DNA from 3 places in the Streptomyces boninensis genome. Region 1 is predicted to be linked to each of the others. Evidence: riboswitches for the same ligand, from Rfam matches in the RefSeq annotation. Region 1 holds a riboswitch; each other region holds the start of a gene.
What was found. Region 1 has a riboswitch for cobalamin ahead of metE (5-methyltetrahydropteroyltriglutamate--homocysteine S-methyltransferase). Riboswitches for the same ligand answer to the same signal wherever they lie in the genome.
Positions count from the first base shown of each region.

Region 2: another riboswitch for cobalamin. It lies ahead of ACNNMR_RS40500 (ABC transporter substrate-binding protein); the one in region 1 lies ahead of metE (5-methyltetrahydropteroyltriglutamate--homocysteine S-methyltransferase).
Region 3: another riboswitch for cobalamin. It lies ahead of ACNNMR_RS29435 (ribonucleoside-diphosphate reductase subunit alpha); the one in region 1 lies ahead of metE (5-methyltetrahydropteroyltriglutamate--homocysteine S-methyltransferase).

Region 1 is NZ_CP183837.1:5,516,211-5,522,952, forward strand. It holds gene meaB (methylmalonyl Co-A mutase-associated GTPase MeaB) at 1-45, opposite strand, end outside; gene scpA (methylmalonyl-CoA mutase) at 65-2,239, opposite strand; gene ACNNMR_RS25230 (methylmalonyl-CoA mutase family protein) at 2,236-4,047, opposite strand; cobalamin riboswitch at 4,150-4,389, shown strand; gene metE (5-methyltetrahydropteroyltriglutamate--homocysteine S-methyltransferase) at 4,554-6,742, shown strand, end outside.
Region 2 is NZ_CP183837.1:8,990,372-8,997,113, forward strand. It holds gene ACNNMR_RS40485 ((2Fe-2S)-binding protein) at 1-485, opposite strand, end outside; gene ACNNMR_RS40490 (ABC transporter ATP-binding protein) at 478-1,275, opposite strand; gene ACNNMR_RS40495 (FecCD family ABC transporter permease) at 1,272-2,312, opposite strand; gene ACNNMR_RS40500 (ABC transporter substrate-binding protein) at 2,350-3,342, opposite strand; cobalamin riboswitch at 3,405-3,533, opposite strand; gene ACNNMR_RS40505 (methyltransferase) at 3,673-4,722, shown strand; gene ACNNMR_RS40510 (PhzA/PhzB family protein) at 4,752-5,207, opposite strand; gene phzG (phenazine biosynthesis FMN-dependent oxidase PhzG) at 5,237-5,863, opposite strand; gene ACNNMR_RS40520 (PhzF family phenazine biosynthesis protein) at 5,856-6,695, opposite strand; gene ACNNMR_RS40525 (anthranilate synthase family protein) at 6,709-6,742, opposite strand, start outside.
Region 3 is NZ_CP183837.1:6,409,910-6,416,651, forward strand. It holds gene ACNNMR_RS29435 (ribonucleoside-diphosphate reductase subunit alpha) at 1-2,307, opposite strand, end outside; cobalamin riboswitch at 2,436-2,576, opposite strand; gene ACNNMR_RS29440 (N-acetyltransferase family protein) at 2,618-3,124, opposite strand; gene mctP (monocarboxylate uptake permease MctP) at 3,158-4,792, opposite strand; gene ACNNMR_RS29450 (DUF3311 domain-containing protein) at 4,789-5,052, opposite strand; gene ACNNMR_RS29455 (YbdD/YjiX family protein) at 5,193-5,414, opposite strand; gene ACNNMR_RS29460 (carbon starvation CstA family protein) at 5,411-6,742, opposite strand, start outside.

The DNA of each region.
Region 1 (6,742 bases):
CCGTTTGCCGTCCAGGACGCCCTTGACGTACGCGTCGAGATCCATGGCCACCGGCGCTACCCGCTCACCGGGCGTGGCCGAGCGCGGCCGCGAGCCGGGCGACCAGGTCGCCGGCGGCGTCCGGGATCACCGTGCCGGGCGGGAACACAGCCGCCGCGCCCATCTCCAGCAGCGTCGGCACGTCCTGCGGCGGAATCACCCCACCCACGACGATCATGATGTCCTCGCGCTCCTCCTCGGCCAGCGCCTCCCGCAGCGCCGGCACCAGCGTCAGATGCCCGGCGGCGAGCGAGGACACCCCGACGATGTGCGCGTCCGCCTCGACGGCCTGCCGCGCCACCTCGGCCGGGGTCTGGAACAGCGGGCCGACGTCGACGTCGAAGCCCAGGTCGGCGAAGGCCGTCGCGATCACCTTCTGGCCGCGGTCGTGGCCGTCCTGGCCCATCTTCGCGACCAGGATGCGCGGACGGCGCCCCTCGGCCTCGGCGAAGGCGTCCACCGTGGCGCGGGTGCGCGTCACGCCCGCGGACTCGCCGGCCTCGTTTCGGTACACACCGGAGATCGTACGGATCTGCCCGGCGTGCCGTCCGTACACCTTCTCCAGCGCGTCACTGATCTCGCCGACCGTGGCCTTCGCGCGGGCCGCATTGACCGCGAGCTCCAGCAGGTTGCCCTCGCCACTGGCCGCCCGGGTCAGGGCGTCGAGCGCGTCCTGGCAGGCCTGCTCGTCGCGCTCCTCGCGCAGCCGGCGCAGCTTGGCGATCTGCTGGGCGCGCACCGAGGAGTTGTCGACCTTCAGGACCTCGATCTGCTCGTCGCTGTCCACCCGGTACTTGTTCACCCCGATCACCGGCTGCCGGCCGGAGTCGATCCGCGCCTGGGTGCGGGCCGCGGCCTCCTCCACCCGCAGCTTGGGGATGCCCGCGTCGATGGCCTGCGCCATGCCGCCGGCCTGCTCGACCTCCTGGATGTGCTGCCAGGCGCGCCGCGCCAGGTCGTACGTCAGCCGCTCCACGTACGCGCTGCCGCCCCACGGGTCGATCACCCGCGTGGTGCCCGATTCCTGCTGGATCAGCAGCTGGGTGTTGCGGGCGATGCGGGCCGAGAAGTCGGTGGGCAGGGCGAGCGCCTCGTCCAGGGCGTTGGTGTGCAGCGACTGGGTGTGGCCCTGGGTGGCCGCCATCGCCTCCACGCACGTCCGGGTCACGTTGTTGAACACGTCCTGCGCGGTCAGCGACCACCCCGAGGTCTGCGAATGGGTGCGCAGCGACAGCGACTTGGTGTTCTGCGGCTCGAACTGCTTCACCAGCTTCGCCCACAGCAGCCGGGCCGCGCGCAGCTTGGCGACCTCCATGAAGAAGTTCATGCCGATCGCCCAGAAGAAGCTCAGCCGCGGCGCGAACGCGTCCACGTCCAGGCCGGCTTCCCTGCCCGCCCGGATATACTCGACACCGTCCGCGAGGGTGTACGCCAGCTCCAGATCGGCCGTCGCCCCGGCCTCCTGGATGTGATAGCCGGAGATGGAGATCGAGTTGTAGCGCGGCATCTTCTGCGAGGTGAAGGCGAAGATGTCGGAGATGATCCGCATCGACGGCTTCGGCGGATAGATGTAGGTGTTACGGACCATGAACTCCTTGAGGATGTCGTTCTGGATGGTCCCTGCCAGCTTCTCCGCCGGCACCCCCTGCTCCTCCGCCGCCACGATGTACAGCGCCAGCACCGGCAACACGGCGCCGTTCATCGTCATCGAGACCGTCATCCTGTCCAGCGGGATGCCGTCGAAGAGCTGCCGCATGTCGTAGATCGAGTCGATCGCGACGCCCGCCATGCCGACGTCGCCGGTCACCCGCGGGTGGTCGCTGTCGTAGCCGCGGTGCGTGGGCAGGTCGAAGGCGACCGACAGGCCCTTCTGGCCGGCGGCCAGGTTGCGCCGGTAGAAGGCGTTGGACTCCTCGGCGGTGGAGAAACCCGCGTACTGCCGGATCGTCCAGGGCTGGTTGACGTACATCGTCGGATACGGGCCGCGCAGATACGGCGCGATGCCCGGATAGGTCTCCAGGAAGTCCAGGCCCTCCAGGTCCTGCCCGGTGTACAGCGGCCTGACCGTGATCCCCTCCGGCGTCTCCCAGAGCAGGTCGGCGCCGTCGGCGGCCTTCTTGAACGCGCCGCGCCACTCGTCGGGCCCACCGGCCGCGGCGGGCGCCCCCAGCTCGACCGAGGAGAAGTCGGGGATGGTCATCGGGACACTCCCATACGGTCCAGCGCGGCCGAGAGCACCGCGACGGCGTCACAACCGGAGAAGACATAGCTATCGATACCCGCGTACGAACCGGGGCGACCGGCGAGGAAGACGTGCCGGGCCCCGGCCTCCCGCAGCGTCTGCGCGGCAGCCTCCGCCTCCTCCTCGTACACGCCGTCGCTGGAGCACAGGCACGCCTCGACCGCCCCGCTCTCCGCGAAGGTGCCGTCGGTGACGGTCTCGATGCCGCCGGCCTGGAAGAGGTTGGCGGCGAAGGTGAGCCGGGCGGTGTGGGCGGCGGCCGGGCCGAGCGCGGCCAGGTGGATACGGGGCCGGCTGCCGGTGGCCGCCAGGTGGGCGTCGGAGCGGGCCCGCAGCGCCTCGTACGCCTCGTCCCGGCGCACCCGCGGCAGCCCGCCGCCGGGCGCCTGGGGTGCGGGGGCGCGGACGACCGGCTGCTCCGCGAGGTTCGGGAACTCGCTGACCCCGGTGACCGGTTCACGCCGGGTGGCGAGCTTGCTGCTGCGCGCTGCCCAGGTCTCGGCCAGCCGCTCGCGGATCATGCCGGAGCGCAGCGCCGCCGCCTGCCCGCCGGCCCGCTCGATCTCCTGGAAGAAGCCCCAGGCGGCGTGGGCGAGCTCGTCGGTCAGCCGCTCCACGTACCAGGAACCCCCGGCCGGATCGATCACCCGGGCCAGATGCGACTCCTCGATGAGGATGGTCGAGGTGTTACGGGCGATCCGGCGGGCGAACCCGTCCGGCAGCCCCAGCGCGTGGTCGAACGGCAGCACGGTGACGGCCTCCGCCCCGCCCACCCCGGCGGCGAGCGCGGCGACGGTGGTACGCAGCATGTTCACCCAAGGGTCGCGGCCGCTCATCATCACCGGCGAGGTCACCGCGTGCTGCCGCTGGGCGCCCGCCTGCGGCGCGCCGCACACGTCGGCCACCCGGGCGAACAGCCTGCGGGCCGCGCGCAGCTTCGCGATGGTCAGGAACTGGTCGGCGGTGGCGGCGTAGCGGAACTCCAGCTGGGCACACGCCTGTTCGACGCCGAGTCCGGCCGCCGTCAGCTCGCGCAGATAGCCGACCGCAGTCGCCAGCGAGCAGGCCAGCTCCTGCGCCGCCGAGCCGCCCGCCTCGTGATAGGCGAGGGCGTCCACGGTCAATGCCCGCATCCCCGGATAGCGCCCGGCGCACCGCTCGGCCAGCTCCGCGGCAGGTGCGATGTCGTGCGCCGCGCCGGTACGCGCCTCCCAACCGAGGGGATCGGCGCCCAGGTTGCCCCGTACCGCGGTGTCGGCCACGCCCTGCGCGGCGTACAGCGCGAACAGCGCCCGGGCGGCGGCCTCCGTCTCGGCGCCCGCGTCGAGAACGACGGGTGCCAGGTCCAGGTAGACGCCGTCGAGGGCGTCGGTCAGCGACGCCACGGGGATCGCGTCGGCGCCGACCGTGCACCACAGGGAGGTGACGCCGTTCTCCAGGTCGGCGAGCACGGAACCGCCGTCGGCGACCGCGTGCTGCTGGCGCACATCCCAGCCGCCGGTCGTGTTTCCCTCGGCGCGGCCGCCGCGGACAAAGGGCGCGAAGCCGGGCAGACCCGGGTCCGGTGCGCCCTCGCCCGCCGCGTACAGCGGGAGAACCCGCAGCCCGTCCTCCACACCGGTGGACAACGCCGCCTCGACCTCGGCGTCCGGGACTTCCTTCCCGGATTTACGCAGCACGCCGGAGACGAGGTGCTGCCATTGAGCATGCGTCGCACCGGGGAACTCGGCCGCCAGGGAGAGCCCGTCGTCGGGCAGGACCGTCATGTTCGGATGCTAGGACAGTTGACAAGTGAGCAGGAGTGGGCACAGCTGTGACGTTGTTCTCCTTGATTGCCTCAGTGTGCCGTTACGGAGTGCCGGCCCCGTACGCTGGCAGGCGCAGCTGGTTCGCCCCGTCCGCCAGGCGGGGTGCCGTAAGAGGGAACCCGGTGGGAATCCGGGACTGCCCCGCAGCGGTGAGCGGGAACGACCGCCGTCAATGAAGCACTGGGTCCGATTGCATCGGGCCCGGGAAGCGACGGCCAGTAGGTGTCCGCGTCGTAGTCGTAAGACGCGACGAGGACGTGCCCGCGAGTCCGAAGACCTGCCCGCTGTCCGCGTACGGGCCGTCCCGCGCGCGGATATCCCGGTGACCTCGAGGGCGGGTCGGCGTACATACCAGGCAGGACTCGGCTCGCCTTTGCCGCGCGGTCGTCCGCTGGTTTCGCTGCTCCTTCGCGTCCTTCCGGTCCACGGGATCGACAGGGATACGTCTCTCGAAGGAGAACTCCGTGACCACCAAGACCGCAGCCGCGGCAGCACGGGCCACCGTGTACGGCTACCCCCGCCAGGGCCAGAACCGGGAACTCAAGAAGGCGATCGAGGGCTACTGGAAGGGCCGCGGCACCGCCGACGCCCTTCGCGCCACCGCCGCCAGCCTGCGCCGCCAGAACTGGCAGGAGCTGGCCGACGCCGGCATCGACGAGGTCCCCACCGGCGACTTCTCGTACTACGACCACGTCCTGGACACCACCGTCATGGTCGGCGCCATCCCCGAGCGGCACCGGGACGCGGTCGCCGCCGACGCGCTCGACGGCTACTTCGCGATGGCCCGCGGCACCCAGGAGGTGGCGCCGCTGGAGATGACCAAGTGGTTCGACACCAACTACCACTACCTGGTGCCCGAGCTGGGCCCGGACACGGTCTTCACCGCCGACTCCGGCAAGCAGGTCGCGGAGTTCAAGGAGGCCCTCGCCCAGGGCCTGACCGCCCGCCCGGTCCTGGTCGGCCCGGTCACGTATCTGCTGCTGTCGAAGCCGGCGCCCGGCGTGGCCGCGGACTTCGACCCGCTCACCCTCCTGGACCGGCTGCTGCCCGTCTACGCCGAGGTGCTCGCGGATCTGCGGGCCGCCGGTGCCGAGTGGGTGCAGCTCGACGAGCCCGCCCTGGTGCAGGACCGCACCCCGGCCGAGCTGAACGCCGCCGCGCGCGCCTACCGAGACCTCGGCGCCCTCACCGACCGCCCGAAGCTGCTGGTCGCCTCGTACTTCGACCGGCTCGGCGATGCCCTGCCGGTGCTGGCCAAGGCGCCGATCGACGGCCTGGCGCTGGACTTCACCGAGGCCGCGGCGGGCAACCTGGACGCGCTCGCCGCCGCCGGCGGACTGCCCGGCAAGCGGCTGGTCGCCGGCGTCGTCAACGGCCGCAACATCTGGGTGGGCGATCTGGAGAAGTCACTGACCACCCTCGGCACCCTGCTCGGCCTTGCGGACCGTGTCGACGTCGCGGCCTCCTGCTCGCTCCTCCACGTACCGCTGGACGCGGCTCTGGAGCGCGACATCGACCCGCAGATCCTGCGCTGGCTCTCCTTCGCCCGGCAGAAGACCGCAGAGATCGCGACGCTGGCCAAGGGCCTCGCGCGCGGCACGGACGCGATCACGGCAGAGCTCGCCGCAAACCGCGCCGCGCTGTCCTCCCGCGCCACCTCTCCCATCACCCGCGACCCGGCGGTACGGGCCCGCGTCGACGCCGTCACCGACGCCGACGGCCGCCGCACGCAGCCGTACGCCGACCGCACCGCCGCCCAGCGCGCCCACCTGAACCTGCCGCTGCTGCCGACCACGACCATCGGCTCGTTCCCGCAGACCACGGAGCTGCGCACGGCCCGCGCCGACTTGCGCGCCGGCCGGATCGACACGGCCGCGTACGAGGACCGCATCAAGAACGAGATCCGCGACGTCATCTCTTTCCAGGAGAAGACCGGCGTCGACGTCCTCGTGCACGGCGAGCCCGAACGCAACGACATGGTGCAGTACTTCGCCGAGCAGCTCACCGGCTATCTGGCCACCCAGCACGGCTGGGTGCAGTCCTACGGCACCCGCTACGTCCGCCCGCCGGTGCTGGCCGGCGACATCTCCCGGCCCGAGCCGATGACGGTGCGCTGGACGTCGTACGCCCAGTCCCTCACCGACCGCCCCGTCAAGGGCATGCTCACCGGCCCGGTGACGATGCTCGCCTGGTCCTTTGTACGCGACGACCAGCCGCTCGGCGACACCGCCCGCCAGGTCGCGCTCGCCCTGCGCGACGAGGTGACCGACCTGGAGGCGAACGGCACGTCGGTGATCCAGGTCGACGAGCCCGCGCTGCGCGAGACGCTGCCGCTGCGCGCCGCGGACCACGCCGCCTACCTGGACTGGGCGACGGAGTCCTTCCGCCTGACGACCGCCGGAGTGCGCCCGGAGACGCAGATCCACACGCACATGTGCTACGCCGAGTTCGGCGACATCGTGCAGGCGATCGACGACCTCGACGCGGACGTGATCAGCCTGGAGGCGGCCCGCTCCCACATGCAGGTCGCCTACGAACTGGCGGAGCACGGCTACCCGCGCGAGGCCGGACCGGGCGTCTACGACATCCACTCACCCCGTATCCCGGGCGCGGACGAGGCCGCGGAGCTGCTGCGCACCGGCCTCAAGGCAAT
Region 2 (6,742 bases), 3.5 Mb from region 1:
GCCGAGCCGACCAGCGCGGAGGCGGCGTTCCCCGCCAGCAGCCGCGGCGCGACCTTGACCCGCAGGCCGGCGGCGAGCGGGTCGAGGTGCTGCCGGAGCACCACGTCGTACAGCTGCGCCGCGAGCTCCGGCCCGGTCGCCGCCGGGAAGCCGGCGGCCGTCGGCAGCCGCAGCGCCGGACCGTTGTCTGCGCGCTGCAGGCCCGTCAGGTCGGGCACGATGCCGTGCACGACGGCGCAGCCCAGCACCGGCGACCAGAGGCGGGCGGCGTGGCCGAGCTGGACGATGGAGGCGCCGACGCGCAGTTCCCCGGTTTCGTAGCGGGCGGCGGTCCGCTCGACCAGGTCGGTGAAGCCGCGCCGGTACGTGTCCGCCACCGGGTGCCAGCCTTCGGCCGCACCACCAACGACCACGGTGAAGAACGGGCCCAACGACGCGATGTCGGCGAGGGCTTCGGCGGCGGCTGCCCGGTCCGCTTCAGGCATCGGCCCGGTCCAATCCGCCGAGCGCCGTGATCCGCGGGACCCCGGTGTCCGGATGCGGCGTGACCTCGGCCGCCACCCGGTAGACCGCCGCCAGCAGCTCCGCGGTGAGCACCTCGCCCGGCGTCCCGGACGCCACCAACCGGCCATCGTTCAGCACGCACACACGATCGCAGAACGCCGCCGCAAGGTTGAGATCGTGCAGCGCCACGAGCGTGGTCACGCCGAGCCGCCGGACCAACTGCAGGGCGTCCAACTGATGCCGCAGGTCGAGGTGGTTCGTCGGCTCGTCCAGCACCATCGTCCCCGCCTGCTGCGCCAGCGCCCGCGCGATGAGCACCCGCTGCTTCTCGCCGCCGGACAGCCGGTCGAAGGGCGCCCGCGCCAGGTCGGCGGCGTCCAGCTCCGCGAGCGACGCGAGGATGATCGCGCGGTCGTCGGCGTCGTCGCCCGCGAAGGCGCGCTTGTGCGGGGTGCGGCCCATGGCCACCACGTCGTACGTCGTGAGCTCGAAGTCGCCGCCGGTCTCCTGCAGGACCGCGGAGAGGCGGCGGGCGAGGTGCTTGGCGGGCAGCCGCCACACGTCGTCACCGTCCAGCAGCACCCGGCCCGAGGTCGGGCGCAGCGCACGGTAGACCGTGCGCAAGAGCGTGGACTTGCCCGCCCCGTTGGGCCCGACCAGGCCGATGACCTCGCCGGGCGCGGCCCGCAGCGACACGTCCCGTACCAGCGGACGATCATTCACCACGACCGTCACGCCTTCGATCTCCAGCACCGCGGGCTCCACCGTCATGCTGCCCTCCGCCGCATCAGCCACAGGAAGAACGGGCCACCGACCAGCGCCGTGAGGATCCCGACCGGGATCTCCTCCGGGCTCATCAGCGTCCGCGCCGCCAGGTCGGCGGCGATCAGGAAGGCCGCGCCGAGCAGCGCGGCGGCGGGCAGCGCCCGCCGGTGGTCGGCGCCCACCAGCAGCCGCACCACATGCGGCAGGATCAGGCCTACGAAACCGATCTGGCCGCTGACCGCGACGATCGCCCCGATCATCAGCGCGACCAGGGTGAAGATCGCCGCGCGGAAGCGGTGCACGTCCAGACCGAGGGCGGCGGCGGCCTCCTCGCCCGCCAGCAGCAGGTTCAGCGGGCGGCTGACGCCGAGCAGCACCGCCGTCCCGGCCAGCACTGCCACGGCCGGGATCCACACCATCGTCCAGGTGGTGCCGGCCAGCCCGCCGAGCATCCAGCGCAGCGCCGACTGCGTCTTGTGCGGGTCGTTGGAGGTGACGACGAGGAAGCTGGCCACGGCCGACAGCACCTCGGCCATGGCCACCCCGGCGAGCACCAGCCGCACCGTGGTCATCCGCCCGCCGGAACGGGCCAGGAAGTAGACGGCGATCAGCGCGGCCAGCGCACCGCAGAAGGCCGCCAGCGGCAGCGAGAACATGCCGAAGAACGTCAGGTTCAGCACCAGCACCAGCACGGCCCCGACGGTCGCCCCCGATGACACCCCCAGCAGCATCGGATCGGCGAGCGGATTGCGCACCAGCGCCTGCAGCGCCATCCCCGCCACCGACAGGCCCGCCCCGACCACGGCGCACATCAGCACCCGCGGCAGCCGTACGTCGACGACGATCGTCTCCCGCACCGGCGTCCACGCCGGGTCGGCCAGCGCCGGATGGATCCGGTGCAGCAGGATGCGCCAGACCTCACCGGCGGGCAGCCCGGTCGTGCCGACCATCAGGCCCGCGGTGGCCGCCACGACGACGAGGCCGCCGAGCGCGGCCAGCACGACGGCGTACGGCAGGACCCGGCGGCGCGGCCCCGCGGGCACCGGACGGACCTCCGCGGCCACCGGCGCCTGCGTCGCCTCACTCACCGTCGAAGCGCCCGGGATGCAGCTGCCGGGCGAGCGACTCCACGCCTGCCGGGGCGCGCACGCCCAGCAGCGTCGAGGACAGCGGCAGCACGGCGAAGCGCTTGTGCTTGATGGCCGGTACGTCCTTGAGCGCCGGGTTCGCCAGCAGGAACTTCTTCTTGTCGGCGACCGGCTGATCCCCGTAGTCGTAGATCACAATGACCTCGGGCGCCCGCTCGGCGACCTGCTCGAACGACACATCGCCGAAGGACTTGTCCAGGTCGGCGAAGAGATTCACGCCGCCCGCCCGCTTGATCATGTCGTTGCCGACCCCGGCGCCGCCCGCCGTAAAGGCGGTCTTGTCGCCGCTGTCGTAGACGAAGACGCGCGTCGGCTTCACCCCGTCGACCTTCGCCGCCACCGACTTCAGGGTGCCGTTCAGCTTCTTCAGCTCCCGCTCGCCCCGCTCCCGTACGCCGAAGACCTCGGCGACCTCGCGGATCTCCTTCGCCATGGTGGTCATCGTCACCGGTCCGTCGGCGCAGTCCTCGATATTGAGGCGGCTGGCGATGCCCGCCTTCTTCAGGGCCGCGCGGGAGCGGCCGTCCTCGTGGAAGGCGGAGTTGAAACCGCCGTAGACGAAGTCGGGTTCCGCCGCCAGCACCGTCTCGTACGACGGATACTCATCGGCCAGCACCTTGATCCCGCGGTACGCGTCCCGGTAACCGGGGAGGATCTTGTCGTCGAGATAGGCCGTGCCGACCATCGACTTCTGCAGCCCGAGGGCCAGCATGATCTCGGTGGTGTGCTGGTTCATGGAGACGGCGCGCTGTGGCGGCCGCTGATAGGTGGTCTTCACCCCGCAGTTGGTCTGCGTGACCGGAAAGCCCTTCGCGGGGGCGCCGGATGCGGTGCCACCCGCAGGGGCGGGGCTTCCGCAGGCGGAGAGCAGCAGGGCGGCGGCCGTCGCGGCCGCCGGCAGGGTGAGCGAGCGTATGCCCGTCATGCGGCAAATGCCTTCCTCCTCTGGGGAAATCCGCCCCAGTTCCAGTGAGGAGGCGACCGCGTGAGTCTCCTGGCTCTCGGGTCGTAGCCGCACCCGGCCTTCCCACCCGCGGCGCGGGCAGTGGCTGTTTCGGGCTGAGCTCGCCGATCACAGTGGCGGGACCGCGCCGGATTCACACCGGCTTCCTCGTTCCGCCGTCGCCTTGTCGCGGGCCACTATACGGCCCGCGGCCACGGCGCGTGCCCCCGGTCACCTGGCGCTCAAGTGGGACGCGATGAGTACCGCGGAAGCTGTGATGCGCACCTCCCGTCACGAGAGAGGAACCCAGCGATGGCAGTCACAGAACCCGGTGGCGCGGCAGCCCCGACGGCGGCCGGCGCCGCGCAGGCGGCGGGCGCGCTGCTCGAACTCGCGAATGGCTATGTGTACTCGGCCGCCCTGAACGCCGCCGCGCGCTTCGGCATCGCCGACCACCTGGTGGCGGGCCCGCGCACGGCGGCCGACCTCGCCGAGGCCGTCGAGGTGCACGCCCCGCACCTCTACCGGCTGCTGCGCTACCTCGCCACCAAGGGCGTCTTCCGCGAGGACGACGAAGGCCGCTTCCACCTCACCACGCTCGCCCAGCCGCTCCGCGCGGATGTGCCGATGTCGCTGCGCGACACCATCATCGTGCACGGGGAGCCCCCCTTCTGGGAGCCGGCGGGCCGCCTGCACGAGGCCGTACGGACCGGCACCACCGCCTTCGAGGTCCAGCACGGCATCCCGTTCTACGACTACGTCGCCGCCCACCCGGACTTCGGCAAGGCCTTCAACGCCAGCATGGCGTCGGTCTCCGAGGCGCTGAGCAATCACGTCGCCGGCGCGGTGGACGTCTCGGAGGCCAAGAGCGTCGTCGACGTGGGCGGCGGGCGCGGCGGCCTGCTGGCCGCGCTGCTGCGGCGCAATCCGCAGCTGACGGGGACCCTGTTCGAGCTGGAGAATGTGCTGGCCGGGCACGTACTCGACGTGCCGGAGCTGGCCGGCCGCTGGCAGACCGAGGCGGGTGACTTCTTCACCTCCGTCCCGGCGGGAGCCGACGTGTACTTCCTCAAGCACGTGCTGGCCAGCTGGCCGGACGAGCAGTGCGTACGGATCCTGCGCACCTGCCGCGAGGCGATGCCCGCGCACGCGCGGCTCGTGGTGGTCAACCCGATGATCCCGGCCGGCAACGACCCGCACCCGGGCAAGACGGTCGACATGCTGATGATGACCGTACTCAACGGGCGGAACCGCACCCGCGCCGAGCACGAGGAGCTGCTCACGGCCGCCGGGTTCGAGGTCGTGCGCTTCGCGGAGCCGTCGCCGCAGGCGGGCGTGCTCGAAGCGGTGCCCGCGACCTGAGCCGCTGGATCCCCTCCCAGCCCGCACCGCTATGCGGGCTGGGAGGGGATCCAGTCCCGCTGGATGCGCGGGGTCGCGATGCCGAGCGACTTCATGTGCTCCAGCGGGTTGCTGTATTCGCGGCTGCTGCTGATGCGGCCGTCGCGCAGCGTGAACCGGAGGATGAAGTGGTTGCGGTAATGGCCCTCCGTATAGCCGGGGAAGCGGATGGTGCCCTCGCCTTCGCACTCGACCCAGATCACCGACGGGTCCTGGGTCTCGTACAGGTGCACATCGGACCACTGCCAGTCGGGCAGCACCTCAAGGGCCAGCTCGCCGTGCCGCTTGAGATTCTCGCGGCCCGATACGACGATGGGCCGGCCGATGTCGGTGTAGAAGAGGGCGGTGGTGCCGTCCTCGGTGTAGAGGGTGTGCCGGCGGAGCCGGCTGTCCCGGTCGGAGCGCAGGTACCGCTCCACGACGTGCCTATTGCGGGCGGGTGACATGGCGGTCGTGCCTCCAGGCGGATCGCGGATTACGGCTGCAGCCTGCTGATCTCCCAGCCGCCGTCGGTGCGGTCGTAGCGCAGCCGCTCGTGCAGCCGGTCGGTGCCGTACTCCCAGAACTCGATGGCGGCCGGTTCGAGCCGGTAGCCGGCGAAGGTGGCAGGCCGCGGCAGCGGCCGCTCCGGCTCGCCCAGCCGCAGCGCCTCCGCCCGCAGCCGCGCGAAGTGGTCGAGGCCGTCCAGGGGCGTGCTCTGCCGGGAGACGGTCGTCATCGGATGCGTGAAGACCGGCCGCGCGTACCAGAGCGACTCCGCCTCGGCGTCGGACAGCCGGACCACCGGCCCGGCCAGGGTGATCTGCTGGCCGGTCTCCCGCCAGTACAGGACGCCGGAGGCCCACGGGTTCTCGGCGAGGTCGCGGCCCTTGCGGCTGTCGGCGTGGGTGATGAACACCAGCCCGGCGTCGGTCACTTTGGTGAAGGCAACGGTGCGCGAGGAGGGGCGGCCGCGCGCATCGGCGGTGGCCAGCGCCATTGCCCGGGGCTCGCGCACCCCGTTGGCCACGGCGGCGTCGAGCCAGGACACCAGCAGCCCCAGCGGCTCCGCCGGGGGGACGAGGAACTCGGGAAAGGCCACCTGGACCGTCGTCTCAGACATGAAGCACCCCTTCGATGGCGGTCACGCCGGGACCCGCGACCGTGACGGACGCGACGTCGTCGCCCGCGCCCTGCACCAGCGCCTCCATGGGGGAGGGGCGGCCGATCTCGACGCCCTGCGTGATCTCTATGCGCTGCCCGTACTCGATCAGGCCGTGCCGGGCGAGATGGATGGCGATGGGCCCGGCGGCGGAGCCGGTGGCCGCGTCCTCGACGACCCCGTATGCGGGCGAGAACATGCGGTTGCGCCAGCGAAGCCCTTGCCCCGCATAGCAGTTGGTCGCCATGTCGGGGAAGCGGGCCAGCGCGCGGTGGTCGGGGTCCAGCTTGGACAGCGCCTCGACGCTCTCCAGGCCGACGAGGACGTGCCGGGGGCCGTTGTGGTAGATGTCCACGGGGAGCGCCGAGGCGGTGATGCCGAGGGCCGCCAGGAGTTCGTCGGCGCGGTCGAAGGCCCGCCAGCGGGGTACGGGCTGCCGCATGCTGGCCGAGACGACGCGGCCGTCCGCCCGGTCGAGCGTGAACGGGATGATCCCCATGGCGGTCTCGATCCGCAGCCGGCCGGCCTCGCCGCGGCCGCCGAGGGCGATGGCGGTGCCGAGCAGCGGGTGCCCGGCGAAGGGCAGTTCGTTGACCGGCGTGAAGATCCGTACGTGGGCGTCGGTGCCGGGCTGCCGGGGCCTGAGCACAAAGGTGGTCTCCGACAGGTTCAGCTCCCGCGCGATGCGCTGCATCTGCTCTGCGGTCAGGTCGTCGGCCTCGAAGAACACCGCCACCGGATTGCCTGAGAGCGGCTCCCGCGCGAAAGCGTCAACCACGACGTACGGGTGCATCTTCGTCTCCTCCTCAGGCCCGGCCGGCGACCGGGGCGGGGGCGAGC
Region 3 (6,742 bases), 890 kb from region 1:
GGCCTGCTGGGGGACGGTGGTGGCGCGCGCCGACTGCGCGATGCGGGTCGCCGGGCGGGAGCGCAGGTAGTACGTCGTCTTCAGGCCCGACTGCCAGGCGTACGCGTACATGCTGCTGAGCTTGTTGATCGTCGGCGCCGCCATGAAGAGGTTCAGCGACTGCGCCTGATCCAGGTAGGGCGTACGGGCAGCCGCCAGGTCGATCAGCGCGCGCTGCGGCAGCTCCCACGCGGTGCGGTAGAGGGCTTTTAGGGACTCCGGCAGGCCGCCGAGGTCCTGGACCGAGCCGTTCGCCTCCCGCAGCGCCTCCCGCGTCGCCGCGTCCCAGCGGCCGAGGCGCTTGAGCTCGGCCACCAAGTAGGCGTTGACCTGCAGGAATTCGCCGCTGAGAGTCTCGCGTTTGAAGAGGTTCGAGACCTGCGGCTCGATGCACTCGTAGACGCCGGCGATCGACGCGATCGTCGCCGTGGGGGCGATCGCGAGGAGGAGGGAGTTGCGCAGGCCCGTGTCCGCGACGCGCCCCCGCAGCGCGTCCCAGCGGTCCGGCCAGGTGACTGCCGCGTCCGGGTAGTGGTCCGGGTGCAGGACGCCGCGGGCGGCGCGGGTGCGGTCGTAGGCCGGGTGCGGGCCGTGGCGTTCGGCGAGGTCGCAGCTGGCCTCGTAGGCGGCGAGCATGATGCGCTCGGCGATGCGGGTGGAGAGGGCCTTCGCGGATGGTGAGTCGAAGGGCAGGCCGAGCTTGAAGAAGACGTCCTGCAGGCCCATGATGCCGAGGCCGACCGGGCGCCAGCGCTCGTTGGAGGCGGCGGCCTGGTCCGTGGGGTAGAAGTTGATGTCGACCACGCGGTCGAGGAAGGTGACGGCCGTACGGACCGTGGAGTCCAGTGCCGCCCAGTCCATCTCGCCCGCGTCGGCGTCCAGATGCGCCGCCAGGTTTACGGACCCCAGGTTGCAGACCGCCGTCTCGCCGTCGTCGCTGACCTCGAGGATCTCGGTGCAGAGGTTCGAGGAGTGGATGACGGCGCCCGGCTCCGCGGTCTGGTTGGAGACGCGGTTGGCGGCGTCCTTGAAGGTCATCCAGCCGTTGCCGGTCTGGGCGAGGGTGCGCATCATGCGGCCGTAGAGCTGGCGGGCCGGGAGCTGTCGGTCGTAGCGGCCCTCTTTTTCCGCCTTGCGGTACGCGGCGTCGAACTCCTCGCCGTACAGGTCGACCAGCTCCGGCACCTCGCTCGGGGAGAAGAGCGACCAGACCTCGTCGGCCGCCACCCGGCGCATGAACTCGTCCGGGATCCAGTGGGCGAGGTTGAGGTTGTGGGTGCGGCGGGCGTCCTCGCCGGTGTTGTCGCGGAGCTCCAGGAACTCCTCGATGTCGGCGTGCCAGGGCTCCAGGTAGACGCTGGCGGCGCCCTTGCGGCGGCCGCCCTGGTTCACCGCGGCGACCGAACTGTCCAGCGTGCGCAGGAACGGGACGATGCCGTTGGAGTGGCCGTTGGTGCCGCGGATCAGGGCGCCGCGGGAGCGGATGCGGCTGAACGGGAGGCCGATGCCGCCGGCGTGCTTCGACAGCTTCGCGACCTGGTGGTAGCGCTCGTAGATCGAGTCGAGCTCGTCGAGCGGGGAGTCCAGCAGGTAGCAGGACGACATCTGGGGGTGGCGGGTGCCGGAGTTGAAGAGGGTGGGGGAGGAGGGGAGGTAGTCGAGGCGGCTCATCAGGCCGTAGAGGGCCTCGACCTCGGTGAGGGCGCGGGGTGAGGTGTCCTCGGCGAGGCCGCAGGCGACGCGGAGGAAGAAGTGCTGGGCCGTTTCGGTGATCTGACGCGTGGTCGGGTGCCGGAGGAGGTAGCGGGAGTGGACGGTGCGCAGGCCGAAGTAGCCGAAGCGGTCGTTGCGCGCCTCGTCGATGAGGGAGTCGAGGCGGGCGGCGTGGGTCCGTACGAAATCCGCGGTGGAGTCGGCGATCAGGCCCTCGCGGTGGCCGAGGGCGATGGAGGCGGAGAAGGTCTGCACGCCCTGGCTCGCGGCCTCGTCGGCGATGGCGCGGGTGAGGAGGCGGGCGGCGAGGCGGGAGTACTCCGGCTCGTCGCCGATGAGCCCGGCGGCGGCCTCGGTGGCGAGGTCGCGCAACTCCGCCGCGTCGGAACCCGGATGGCGGCCGCGCAGCGCCGCCGCGGCGACCCGGCCGGGGTCGGTGGCGGGGAGGTCGGCGGTGAGGTCGGTCAGGGTGCGCAGCAGGGCCTCGCCGGCGCGGTCGGCCTCGGCCGGCGCCGCTGAAGCAGGTTCCGCGGGGGCGGAGGGTGCGATGGTCACGGGTGGTGCTCTCCCTCGCTCGGCAGTGGGCCGCGAGGGGTGGGGCGCGACGGGCGGCCTACGGGCATGCCGAAGTCGCGCTTGGCACGCCACATAGGCGTCCGCCGGCCCATTCCACGAGGCCCGGACGTCAGGTGACAGCTGCCGGCAGGTGCTCGGACTCGCGATTTCCGCGCATGCGCGGGCATCGCATACCGTTGCGGGACAGTTCCGGATTCGCACCGGATTCCCCTGCTGCGGCAGCGAGCACGAGCATACATCTTGGGTACGCCAACGCACGCACCCCCCACATGTTGTGTCGGAGTGTCAGCTAGAGGGCGAGCTCGTAGGTCAGCAGTGTGAGGTCGCTCTCGGCGACGGGGCTCCAGTCGCGCTCCGGGGTGCGGACGAACCCCAGCCGTTCGTACAGCCGGTGGGCCGACTTCATGCGTGCCTGGGTGGAGAGCACCAGGCTCCGCGCGCCCTGCTCGCGGGCGCGCTCGATGCAGGCCCGGACCAGGGCCTCACCGATGCCGCGGCCGCGCCCGGCCGGCGCCACGACCAGCATGCGGAACTCGGCGCTGCCCGCGACCCGGAGGTCGGAGTATGCGGTGCCGGGTGCCGCGTACGTGACCGAGCCGAGGATCTCGCCGGACTCCTGCGCCCGCGCGACGAGCAACTCGGCCTTCGCGGCGCGGCTGGCGGAGTCGCGGAGCACGCCGAGGTAGCTGTCGTTCTCGCCGAAGGTGAGCAGGCCGTCGTCGAGAAAGACGCCTGCGACCAAGTCGCCGACCTGGTCGTAGTCGGCAGGAGTGGCGGGAGCGATGGTGATGTCCATGAGCCGAGTCTCCCTGATGGTCATCAGTGCGCGTCAGTGCGCGCCCGACGCGGCCTTCTCCGCCTCCGGTGCGGGCCGGGCCGGGGCAGCCGCCGGGGCATCCGCCGTGTAGTCCTCCGGCGAGGTCTCGTCGATGCCCGCCGGGGCCTTCGCCGCCCGCAGGATGACCGTGCCGACCACCGTGACCACCACGTTCAGCACGAACGCCGTCAGGCCGATGTAGCCGATCTCGCCGATGCCGGGGATCTCGTCCGACGAGCCGCCGAAGTGCTTCTGCGTCGGCGAGGCGACCCCGTACGCCGCGATCGTCCCGTACGCCATGCCGACCGCCCACCCGGCGAGCAGCGCCCAGCGGTGGAACCAGCGCGTGAACAGGCCGCCCACCAGCGCCGGGAAGGTCTGCAGGATCCAGATGCCGCCGAGCAGCTGCATGTTGATCGCCGCGGTCTTGTCCATGCCGAGGACGAAGACCAGGGCGCCGACCTTGACCAGCAGCGAGACCAGCTTGGAGACCTTGGTCTCCTGCTCGGGGGTGGCGTTGGGGCGGATGAAATCCTTGTAGATGTTACGGGTGAAGAGGTTCGCGGCGGCGATCGACATGATCGCCGCGGGGACCAGCGCGCCGATGCCGATGGCCGCGAAGGCCACGCCGGCGAACCAGTCGGGGAACATGTTCTCGAACAGCTGCGGGATCGCCAGCTGGCCGTTCTCCACCTTGATGCCGGCCGCGATGGCCATGAAGCCGAGCAGCGCCAGCAGGCCGAGCATCAGCGAATACAGCGGCAGGATGGTGGTGTTGCGGCGGATCACCTCGCGGCTGCGCGAGGAGAGCGTCGCGGTGATCGAGTGCGGGTACATGAAGAGGGCGAGGGCCGAGCCGAGGGCGAGGGTGGCGTACGTCCAGTGGCCCGGCTCGCTGGGCGCGACCTCGCCGCGGGGCTTGCCGGTGGCCGGGTTGGTGGCGCCGAGGGCGTCGCCCGCCTTGGCGAAGATGTCGTCGAAGCCGCCGAGCTTGATCGGGATGTAGATGATCGCCACCGCGATGACGATGTAGATCAGCGTGTCCTTGACGAAGGCGATCAGCGCGGGCGCGCGCAGCCCGGACGAGTAGGTGTACGCGGCCAGCACGCCGAAGGCGAGCAGCAGCGGCAGGTCCTTGATGAACCAGTTGGTGTCCTCGCCGCCGCCGACGCCCATCACGTCGAGCACCGACTGGATGCCGACGAGCTGCAGCGCGATGTACGGCATCGTGGCGAGGATGCCGGTGACCGCGACGGCCAGCGACAGCGACTTGGAGCCGAAGCGGCCGCGGACGAAGTCGGAGGTGGTCACGTAGCCGTGCTTGTGGCTGACCGACCACAGGCGGGGCAGGAAGGTGAAGATCAGCGGGTAGACGAGGATCGTGTACGGCACCGCGAAGAAGCCGGCCGCGCCGGCCGCGTAGACCGCCGCCGGGACGGCGACGAAGGTGTACGCGGTGTACAGGTCGCCGCCGAGCAGGAACCAGGTGATCCAGGTGCCGAACGAGCGGCCGCCCAGGCCCCACTCGTCGAGGCTGTTCTCGTTGGCCGCCTTGCGCCACCGGGCGGCGAGGAAGCCCATGACGGTGACCAGGACGAAGAAGAAGATGAAGACGGCGAGCGCGACGCCGTTCACGCCGTCGTTCATGCGCCCGCACCCCCCTTGCGGGTCCGCTGCTCACGGCGGATCAGCAGGAAGGCGACCGAGGTCAGCACCGCGGAGATGAACACCCACAGCATCTGGTACCAGTAGAAAAACGGCACCCCGCCGAGCGTCGGCTGGATCTTCGCGTACGAGCTCACCCAGAGGATGCCGATGAACGGCGCGAAGAGGCAGAGCCCGGCCACCACGCGCGTCGGCGTGATGACCGGTTGCCTGCCGGGCGGGGATGCCTTGGCTTCGGACATGGGGGGCGGCTCCGTACCTTGAATTCGATCACTCGGTTTAGGTGGCGAGTGAATCTAAAACAAGGGACCGGATGCCGTCACCAGCTGTCCGAATAGCGGACTAGACGCCCTTCACGAGCGCCTCCAGCGCCTCCAGCGCGTCAGCAGATGCAGTTGCCCTCCCGCGGGTCCGCGTCGCGGGCGTCCATGCGCTCCTTCTCGAACGCCCGGCGGCTCGGCACCTCCGCCTCCGGGTGGTTTTTGCGGAGGTGTTCGACATACCGGTCGTAGGCGTTCTCACCGGTCAGCTCCGTTACGTACCACCACAGCCTGGACGCGGCCCTGCGGCCGGCCGAGGCGCCATTCACGAGCGCTGCCGTCATGTGGAGCTCCCCTCGTCGGCGGTGACGTCACGCGGTGCCGGAATCCGGCCGCCGCCCGAGCCGAGGCCCGCCGCCGCCAGCTCCGCCTTCTCCTCCTTGGTGGGGAAGAGCTGCGCCGGGGCGACGTACTCGGACTTGGTGTACGGCTCCTCGTGCGAGACCACGGATTCCGGATTGCGGATCGACTTGATGCAGACCCGCGCCGCGTCGGCGATCACGATGACGACCAGGATCGCGAACAGCGCGGAAAGCACTCCGTCCACCGTCGTGTTGGTGACGACGGTGTGTGCGTCGTCGAGGGCCTTGCCCTTCAGCTCGCCGGAGTCGATGCCCTTCTGCGCGACATCGCCCTGCGCGAAGAAGCCGACCCGCGGGTCGTCGGAGAAGACCTTCTGCCAGCTCGCGGTGAGCGTGACGACGGCGACCCAGGCCAGCGGAACGCCGGTCACCCAGGCCCACTTCAGCCGCCCGGACTTGATCAGCAGGGTGGTGCAGACGGTGAGCGCCACCGCGCCGAGCAGCTGGTTGGAGATGCCGAACAGCGGGAAGAGCTGGTTGATCCCGCCCAGTGGGTCGCGGACGCCGACCCACAGGAAGTAACCCCAAAGGCCGCAGACGACCGCGCTGGTGGCGACCAGGCCCGGCCACCAGCTGACCCGCTTCAGCGGCTTGTAGAGGTTGCCCAGGGTGTCCTGCAGCATGAACCGGCCCACGCGGGTGCCGGCGTCGAGCGCCGTGAGGATGAACAGCGCCTCAAACATGATCGCGAAGTGGTACCAGAAGGACATCAGGCTGTCCCCGGTCACCTCGGAGAAGATGAACGCGACCCCCATCGCGAAGGTCGGCGCGCCGCCCGTCCGCGACAGCAGCGACTTCTCCTCGACCAAGTCCGCGTAATGGGCGAGCTGGTCCGGGGTGATCGTATGGCCGAAGCCGCGGATCGCCTCCGACGCCGACTGCGCGGTCTCGCCGATCACGGTCGGCGCCGAGTTCATCGCGTAATACAGCCCCGGGTCCAGCACGCAGGCCGCGATGATCGCCATGACGGCCACCGACGACTCCATCAGCATCGACCCGTAGCCGATCATCCGGACCTGCGGCTCCTTCTCGACCATCTTCGGCGTGGTGCCGGAGGAGATGAGCGCATGGAAGCCGGAGAGCGCACCACAGGCGATGGTGATGAAGACGAACGGGAAGAGCGAACCGGCGAACACCGGGCCCGTGCCCTCAGTCGCGAAGTCCGTCACGCCGTCCATCTTCAGCATCGGGGCCGCCACCACGACGCCGATGAACAGCAGCCCGATCGTGCCGAGCTTCATGAACGTCGA